Thermobifida alba: one gene and its partner. The protein of the gene in region 1 interacts with the protein of each later gene in a pairwise test. Links are inferred from orthologs where the notes say so. Each region holds a gene or a part of one and is shown on either strand. Other genes may lie near its edges.

Region 1 (4,613 bases):
AGGGGGCGAGGAAGCGCAGCGCCGTGTGCACGGCGAGGGCGCCGCCGCCGAGGACGGCGGTGAACGGCCACAGCACGCCGGGGACGTGTCCGTGCAGTTGCAACCCGGTCAGGCAGAGGCCGGTGACGAAGGCCGCGAGCGCCACGGTGAGCATGGCGAGTTCGGTGTTGCGCCGCCGCCCGTGGCGGGGCGTGGTCTCGTCGGTCATGTCCCGCCTCGTTGGTCTGTGCGGTGGCACAGCGGACATAGCGAACTATAGGCGGACCGCGGGGCCTGCTTCGCGAGGCGGGGGGTGAGTCACCGCAGGTGGTGGGCCGGGATCAGCCGCGGACGGCCTCCGGTTCGGCGGCGCGCGCGGCGGTGTCGGCCCGGTGGGCGCGCACCGAGTGGACCACCGCGGCGGTCCAGACGGCGAGGATCAGCAGGTAGCCGGCGGCCTGTCCGGTGGGGGTGAGGGGCAGGAGGCCGCCGTCCAGCACGGTGTGGGCGTTGGTCAGGATGATCATGCCGCCCACCACCGAGCCCAGGACGCGCGGGGGCACGTAGCGCACGATCCAGGCGGCGAAGGGGGCGGCGAGGGCGCCGCCGAGCAGGAGGACGGCCGCCCAGGGCAGGTTGATTCCGGAGTGTCCCAGGCCGGTGAGGAAGCCGGCGCTGGCGGCGAGGGCCACGATGAACTCGCCGGTGGCCACCGAGCCGATGACCTTGCGGGGTTCCAGCCGGCCGCTGGCCAGCAGCGCGGAGGTGCCGATGGGTCCCCAGCCGCCGCCTCCGGTGGCGTCGACGAAGCCGCCGACGAGGCCCAGCGGGGTGAGGAAGCGGCCGCGCAGCGGTCGGCCGAGGCCGCCGCGGGGCAGGCCGCGGACGGTGAAGCGGAGCAGGACGTAGCAGCCCAGCAGGAGCAGCAGGCCGGACATGAGGGGGGCGGCCGCCCGGGTGGACAGGGTGCTGAGGACGGTGGCGCCGAGGAAGGCGCCGATCCCGCCGGGGATCGCGATGCGCCGCACGACCCGCCAGTCGACGTTGCCCAGCCGCCAGTGCGACAGACCCGAGGAGAGCGTGGTGCCGATCTGGGCCAGGTGGACGGTGGCGGAGGCGCCCGCCGGGGTCGCGCCGATCGCCAGCAGCAGGGTGGTCGACGTGACGCCGTAGCCCATGCCGAGGCTGCCGTCGACGAGTTGCGCCAGCAGGCCGACCACGCCCAGCAGGATGAGGGTCTGCATCGCGTAGGGAGCCTTCCTGATTTTTTCTACTTGTTCGGTAGGAATCGTAGACGAACGTCTCCTCCTCTGCCCAGAGGACGTCGTGTGTCGGTCCGGCTTTGTGGGTATCGAGGAGACCGCGGGCCGCGGCGTGCCGGGGCGTGGCGGCCGACGTGTGAGGTGCGTCTCACAACCATGAAAGCGGATATCCCCGCCCATCAGGGGATTAGGAGAAATGGACTAAACCAATCCGTGTCGCGGGGGGAGACGCGGCGGTACCCGGATCGGTAGGCTCTGGGTGGTTCGCGCGGTGATCCGGAGCACCTTCCCAAGACACCGGGCGGCCGAGGCATACCCCACCGCCGGGTCTCGGACAGCGCAGTGCGCGGACCGACCGGGACCACGCACAGACGCGAGGAAATGGAGTACTACGTTGGCGTCGATCGAGGCAGTACACGCACGGGAGATTCTCGACTCCCGCGGTAACCCGACGGTCGAGGTCGAGGTCGCACTCGACGACGGGACGATCGGCCGGGCGGCTGTCCCCAGCGGCGCGTCCACCGGCCAGTTCGAGGCGGTCGAGCTGCGCGACGGCGGCGACCGCTACGGCGGCAAGGGCGTGGAGAAGGCCGTCGCCGCGGTCAACGAGGAGATCGCCGCGGAGGTCACCGGCTACGGCGCCGAGGAGCAGCGGCTCATCGACAACGCCCTGATCACCCTGGACGGCACCCCGGACAAGTCCCGCCTGGGCGCCAACGCCATCCTGGGCGTGTCCCTGGCGGTGGCCAGGGCGTCCGCGGAGAGCACGGGGCTCCCGCTCTTCCGCTACCTGGGCGGCCCCAACGCCCACGTGCTGCCGGTGCCGATGATGAACATCCTCAACGGCGGCGCGCACGCCGACACCAACGTCGACATCCAGGAGTTCATGATCGCCCCCATCGGGGCCCCGAGCTTCCGCGAGGCGCTGCGCTGGGGCGCGGAGGTCTACCAGGCGCTCAAGGCGGTGCTCAAGACCCACGGCCTGGCCACCGGCGTCGGCGACGAGGGCGGGTTCGCCCCCGACCTCGACAGCAACCGCGCCGCGCTCGACCTGATCAGCGAGGCCATCGCCAAGGCGGGCTACACCCCCGGCCGCGACATCGCGCTGGCCCTGGACGTCGCCGCCACCGAGTTCTACTCCGACGGCGCCTACCGCTTCGAGGGCACCAGCCGCAGCGCCGAGGAGATGGCCGCCTACTACACCGAACTGGTCGACTCCTACCCGCTGGTGTCCATCGAGGACCCGCTCGACGAGGAGGACTGGGAGGGCTGGAAGGCCCTGACCGCCGCCCTGGGCGACCGGGTCCAGCTCGTCGGCGACGATCTGTTCGTCACCAACCCCGAGCGGCTGCGGCGCGGTATCGACGAGGGCGCCGCCAACTCGCTGCTGGTCAAGGTGAACCAGATCGGCACGCTCACCGAGACCCTCGACGCCGTGGCGCTGGCCCAGTACAGCCGCTACACCGCGATGATCAGCCACCGGTCCGGCGAGACCGAGGACACCACCATCGCCGACATCGCGGTCGCCACCAACTCCGGGCAGATCAAGACCGGCGCCCCCGCCCGCAGCGAGCGGGTCGCCAAGTACAACCAGCTGCTGCGGATCGAGGAGGAGCTCGACGACGCGGCGGTCTACGCCGGAGCCGGCGCGTTCCCGCGCTTCGCACGGCAGGGCTGATCCGTGGCGAAGGCGCCGGAACCGCCGAAGGGCCGCCGTCCGCGCACGACGGGGGCCCGGGCCTCCGGCGCCTCCCGACCGTCCCGGGCCGCCGGGAGGAGTGCCCCCGGCGGCCGCCCGCGGTCCCCGGCCGCCCCGCGGCCGGCCGGCAGGCCCGCGCTGACCAGCCGGGCCGCCGTGCTCGCGCTGCTGGTCTGCGTGATCGCGCTCAGCCTGGCCTATCCGCTGCGCGAGTACATCGCCCAGCGCGCGCAGATCGCCCAGCTCAAGGAGGAGCGCGAACGCACCCGGGAGGCGGTCGCGGAGCTGGCCGAACGCTACGAGGAGCTGCGCGACCCCGCTTACATCGAGCGGGAGGCCCGGTCCCGGCTGCACTACCAGTACCCGGGTGAACAGGCCTACATCATCCTCGGCGGCACCCCGGAGGAGGAGACCGCCGAGGAGACCGGCCCCGTCGACCCGTGGTTCGTCGAACTGTGGGACTCGGTGGTCGAGGCCGACCGCCCGCGGGACTGAGCGGCGCGGGGAGCGGCCCGGAGGGGGCCGCGGCGGGAGTAGGCTGAGGGGGCCATGAGTTCCGCAGACCAGGTTCCCGACAGGCGGGTCGCCGCCGAGGACGTCCAGGCCGTCCGGCTCCAGCTGGGGCGGCCGCCGCGCGCCGTCCACGAGGTGGCGCACCGGTGCCCGTGCGGGCTGCCCGACGTGGTGCGCACCGCCCCGCGCCTGGCGGACGGCTCCCCGTTTCCCACGCTGTACTACCTGACCTGCCCCCGCGCGGCCTCCGCGATCGGCACGCTGGAGAGCAGCGGGCTGATGCGGGAGATGACCGAGCGGTTGGCGCACGATCCCGACCTGCGCGCCGCCTACACCGAGGCGCACGAGTCCTACGTGGCCGAGCGCGACGCCCTGGCCCGCGAGCTGGGGCTGGAGCCGCTGCCCGAGGGCATGCAGAGCGCCGGCGGCATGCCCCGGCGGGTCAAGTGCCTGCACGCGCTGGTCGCGCACGAGCTCGCCGTCCCCGGGGCCAACCCGTTCGGACGGGAGGCCCTGGAGCGGCTGCCCGACTGGTGGGACCGGGGCCCGTGCGTGTGCGTGGACGACAGTACCGACAGGACCGAGAGGAACGGCGAGGGCCAGTGAGAACGGTCGCGGCCATCGACTGCGGGACCAATTCCCTCCGGCTGCTCGTGGCGGGGGTGCTGGACGCCGAAGGCGACGACGTCCAGCTGCTGGACGTGGACCGCCGCATGGAGGTGGTCCGGCTGGGCCAGGGGGTGGACCGCACCGGGGCGTTCGCGCCCGAGGCGCTCAAGCGCACCTTCGAGACGCTGGCCGAGTACGCCGAACTGATGCGCGGCTACGGCGTCGAGCCGGGGCCCGACTCGGTGCGCATGGTCGCCACCAGCGCCACCCGGGACGCCGCCAACCGCGGGGAGTTCGTCGCGGGCGTGCGCGCGGCCATCGGGGTGGAGCCCGAGGTGATCAGCGGCGAGGAGGAGGCCGAACTGTCCTTCGTGGGGGCGACCGCGGAGCTGGCGGCCGCCGAGGACAGCGGGCTGCGCGGCCCCTACCTGGTGGTGGACATCGGCGGCGGGTCCACCGAGTTCGTGCTCGGCGGGGACGACGGCGGCGACGGCGCGGTGCGCGCGGCCCGTTCGGTCGACATCGGCTGCGTGCGGATGACCGAGCGGCAC
Region 2 (3,752 bases), 4.0 Mb from region 1 along the record:
TGGCTGTCCGCCCTGGCCCCCGACCGGCGGACCGACCCCGTGGGACACCTCGCGGTGACCCACAGCCACCCCCGCTGGGTGGTCCAGGCGCTCGCCGAGGCCCTGGGGGAGGAGCCCGCGGGCGGCCTGGCCGAGACCGAGCGGCTGCTCGCCGCGCACAACGAGCGCCCGCTGGTGACCCTGCTCGCCAAGCCCGGCCGTGCCACGGTCGCGGACCTGGCCGACGAGGGCGCCGCCCCCGCGCGCTACTCGCCGTACGCGGCGGTCCTGCCCGAGGGCGACCCGGGCGCGCTGCAGACGGTCCGGCAGGGGCGCGCGGCGGTGCAGGACGAGGCCAGCCAACTGGTCGCCCTGGCGTTGAGCCGCGTCCCCGTCGACGGGGCGGACGGGCGGTGGCTCGACATGTGCGCCGGCCCCGGAGGCAAGGCGGCCCTCCTGGCCGGGCTCGTCGGAGAACGCGGCGGACACCTGCTGGCCGCCGAGGTGCAGCCCGCACGCGCCGGACTGGTCGCCCGCGCGGTGCACCGCTCGGTCGGCGACTCCGCCCGCGTGGTCGTGGCCGACTCCACCCGGCCGCCGTGGCGCGACGGCGTCTTCGACCGGGTCCTGGTGGACGCCCCGTGCACCGGGCTGGGCGCACTGCGCCGCCGTCCCGAGGCGCGCTGGCGGCGCACCCCCGACGACCTCACCGAACTCGTCCCGCTGCAGCGCGCCCTGCTGGAACGGGCGCTGGACGCGGCGCGCCCCGGCGGAGTGGTCGGCTACGTCACCTGCTCACCCCACCTGGCCGAGACCCGCGGCGTGGTCACCGGGGTCCTGGCCGGGCGGGACGACGCCGAGCTCCTCGACGCCGCGCGCCACCTGCCCGAAGTGCCCGGCGTCGCGGTCGACCGCTTCGTGCAGTTCTGGCCGCACCGGAACGGGACCGACGCGATGTTCCTGGCCCTGATCCGCAAACGCTGAGCCGGTCCGACCCGCGCGGCCAGCCCCAATACACTCTTCTTCCGTGGCAATCCAGATCTCACCCAGCATCCTCTCCGCCGACTTCGCGCACCTGGCCGACGAGGCCGAAGCGGTCGCCGGTTCCGCCGACTGGCTGCACGTCGACGTCATGGACAACCATTTCGTGCCCAACCTCACCCTGGGCCTGCCGATCGTGGAGTCCCTGCTCAAGGCGGCGTCGCTGCCGCTGGACTGCCACCTGATGATCGAGGACCCGGACCGGTGGGCGCCGGCCTACGCCGAGGTGGGCGCGCAGAGCGTCACCATCCACGCCGAGGCGGCCAAGGCCCCGGTGCGCACGCTGCGTACGATCCGCGCGGCCGGGGCCCGGGCGGGGCTGGCCCTCAACCCCGCCACCCCGGTCGACGCGTACGCGGACCTGCTGGGCGAGATCGACATGCTGCTGGTGATGTCGGTCGAGCCGGGGTTCGGCGGCCAGAAGTTCCTCGACCTGGTGCTGCCCAAGATCCGCCGTGCCCGTGAGCTCATCCGCAACGCCGACGCCGCGGTGTGGCTCCAGGTGGACGGCGGGGTGAGCGCCGAGACGATCGAGCGGTGCGCCGAAGCCGGGGCCGACGTCTTCGTGGCGGGGTCCGCGGTCTACGGGGAGAAGGACCCGGCGGCGGCCGTGGACAAGCTGCGGGAGCTGGCGGAACGGGCCGCCCGGCACTAGCCGCCGCCCGCCGCGCGGCACCTCCCCGCCCTCCCCTCCGCCCAGCCGACCGGTCCGCGCCGGTCGGCTGCCGCCGCATGGCCCCGCCCCGGTGACCGGACCCCGGTCTGGTGGCGGAATACCCCCTCGTGGCACACTTGTTGGCGAAAGTACGAACGCGTGCTCCGGGGTCGGTGAAAGTCCGAACCGGCGGTGACAGTCCGCGACCCGGCCGAAGCCATCGGCTGGTTGAACCGGTGGAATTCCGGTACCGACGGTGAAAGTCCGGATGGGAGGTAGTACGTGTCGGATCAGTGCGGCGCCCGCTGCGGCGTCCCGCCGCGGTCCAGTGGTGACTGACGTCGCCTTACCCCGGAGCCTGACCAGGCTTGGGGGAAGGCTCTCGCATGTTCACCGGAATCGTCGAGGAACTCGGCACCATCGTCGACACCGTCCCGGTGGGCGGGGACGCGACCGACGCGGTCCGGCTCGTCGTCCACGGTCCCGAGGTCACCTCGGACGCCTCACCCGGCGACTCCATCGCGGTCAACGGGGTGTGCCTGACCGTCACCGAACTGGACGGCGGCCGGTTCGGCGCCGACGTCATGAAGGAGACCCTGGACCGCTCCAACCTGGGCGCCCTCACCGCCGGGTCCCCGGTGAACCTGGAGCGCGCGGCCAAGGTCTCGGCGCGGCTGGGCGGCCACATCGTGCAGGGCCACGTGGACGGCACCGGCGTCGTCACCGAACGGGTCCCCGGCACGGACTGGGAGACCGTCACCTTCTCGCTTCCGCCGCACCTGTCCCGCTACGTCGTGGAGAAGGGCTCCATCGCCGTGGACGGGGTCAGCCTCACCGTCGCGGCGCGCACCGACGACTCCTTCACCGTGAGCCTGATCCCCACCACCCTGCGGGAGACCACCCTCGGCTTCGCCGCGGCGGGCACACGGGTCAACCTTGAGGTCGACATCGTGGCCAAGTACGTCGAGAGCCTGCTGGGCGAGCGCGTGGGCGGTGCCCGGTGAACGGTTCGGGAGCGGCGTGGCTGGAGTGGGCCTACGCCGGGTTCACCCTGTTCGGCGAGCACGTGCGCTGGGCCGACCTGGTCGGCAACCTCGCCGCCCTGGCCACCGTGGCGCTGGCGATCCGCCGCACCATCTGGACCTGGCCGGTGCAGCTCACCGGGACCTTCCTGCTGTTCGCGGTCTCGGTCGACGCCCACCTCGTCGGCAACGCGCTCAAGCAGGTGATCATCGCGGCCCTGGCCGCCTACGGCTGGTACCGCTGGGCGAGCGGCATGCGCGGGGACGGCGACCTGCCGGTGCGCCCCGCCACCGGAGCCGAACGGCTCCGCCTGGTCGCCGCCCTGACCGCGGGGACCGTCGCGGTCGGCTGGTTCTTCACCGTCACCGGCTGGTCCTGGGCCCCGTGGCTGGACGCCTTCATCTTCGTCGGCAGCGCGGTCGCGATGTACGCCCAAAGCCGCGGCCTCGTCGACTTCTGGGTGGTGTGGATCGTCGTGGACATGGTGGGCATCCCCATCACCCTGATGTCCGGCCTGTGGGTCAGCGGCATCGTCTACGGAGTCTTCTTCGTGCTCGCCGTCACGGGGCTCCGCGACTGGACGCGCCACTACCGGCTCCGCCGGGACCGCGAGGCGGCCCTGCTGGAAGCACCCGCCTGAACCGCCGCGACCACCCCCAGCCCGCACCGCCGCACCTGAGGAGTCTTTCCGTGAACCGCACCACAGAGCCCGCCCCGGTCCCGTTGGACGACATCGAGGAGGCGATCAAGGACATCGCCGGGGGACGCCCCGTCGTCGTCGTGGACGACGCCGACCGGGAGAACGAGGGAGACCTCGTCTTCGCCGCCGACGCGGCCACCCCCGAACTCATGGCCTTCACGGTCCGCCACACCTCCGGGGTGGTGTGCGTCCCGATGCTCGGCGAGGACCTGGACCGGCTCAACCTGCCGCTGATGACGCCGCGCAACGAGGACAGCCTGCACACCGCCTACACCGTGACCGTGGACGCCCGCACCGGCGTGCACACCGGCATCTCCGCGGCCGATCGCTCCCGCACCGTCCGACTGCTCGCCG

The links.
Region 2: the proteins of eno (region 1) and rpe interact in binary tests that used the Escherichia coli proteins (3 or more experiments, as listed by UniProt). The link is inferred for Thermobifida alba from one-to-one orthologs.

Annotation. Positions count from the first base shown.
Region 1 is NZ_CP051627.1:4,474,868-4,479,480, forward strand. What follows is about bases 989-3,777. They hold eno (phosphopyruvate hydratase), read left to right. Parts: upstream 989-1,635; coding sequence 1,636-2,919; downstream 2,920-3,777. Other genes in these bases: FOF52_RS20025 (sulfite exporter TauE/SafE family protein), read right to left, coding at 989-1,223; FOF52_RS20035 (FtsB family cell division protein), read left to right, coding at 3,097-3,435; FOF52_RS20040 (DUF501 domain-containing protein), read left to right, coding at 3,490-3,777. Outside these bases: FOF52_RS20020 (FtsW/RodA/SpoVE family cell cycle protein), read right to left, coding at 1-208; more of FOF52_RS20025, read right to left, coding at 321-988; more of FOF52_RS20040, read left to right, coding at 3,778-4,059; FOF52_RS20045 (Ppx/GppA phosphatase family protein), read left to right, coding at 4,056-4,613. UniProt on the Escherichia coli protein: Catalyzes the reversible conversion of 2-phosphoglycerate (2-PG) into phosphoenolpyruvate (PEP). It is essential for the degradation of carbohydrates via glycolysis.
Region 2 is NZ_CP051627.1:477,159-480,910, forward strand. The notes cover bases 1-2,840. They hold rpe (ribulose-phosphate 3-epimerase), read left to right. Parts: upstream 1-1,006; coding sequence 1,007-1,675; downstream 1,676-2,840. Other genes in these bases: FOF52_RS02165 (RsmB/NOP family class I SAM-dependent RNA methyltransferase), read left to right, coding at 1-963; FOF52_RS02175 (riboflavin synthase), read left to right, coding at 2,062-2,679; pnuC (nicotinamide riboside transporter PnuC), read left to right, coding at 2,676-2,840. In the rest of the region: more of pnuC, read left to right, coding at 2,841-3,338; FOF52_RS02185 (bifunctional 3,4-dihydroxy-2-butanone-4-phosphate synthase/GTP cyclohydrolase II), read left to right, coding at 3,389-3,752. UniProt on the Escherichia coli protein: Catalyzes the reversible epimerization of D-ribulose 5-phosphate to D-xylulose 5-phosphate.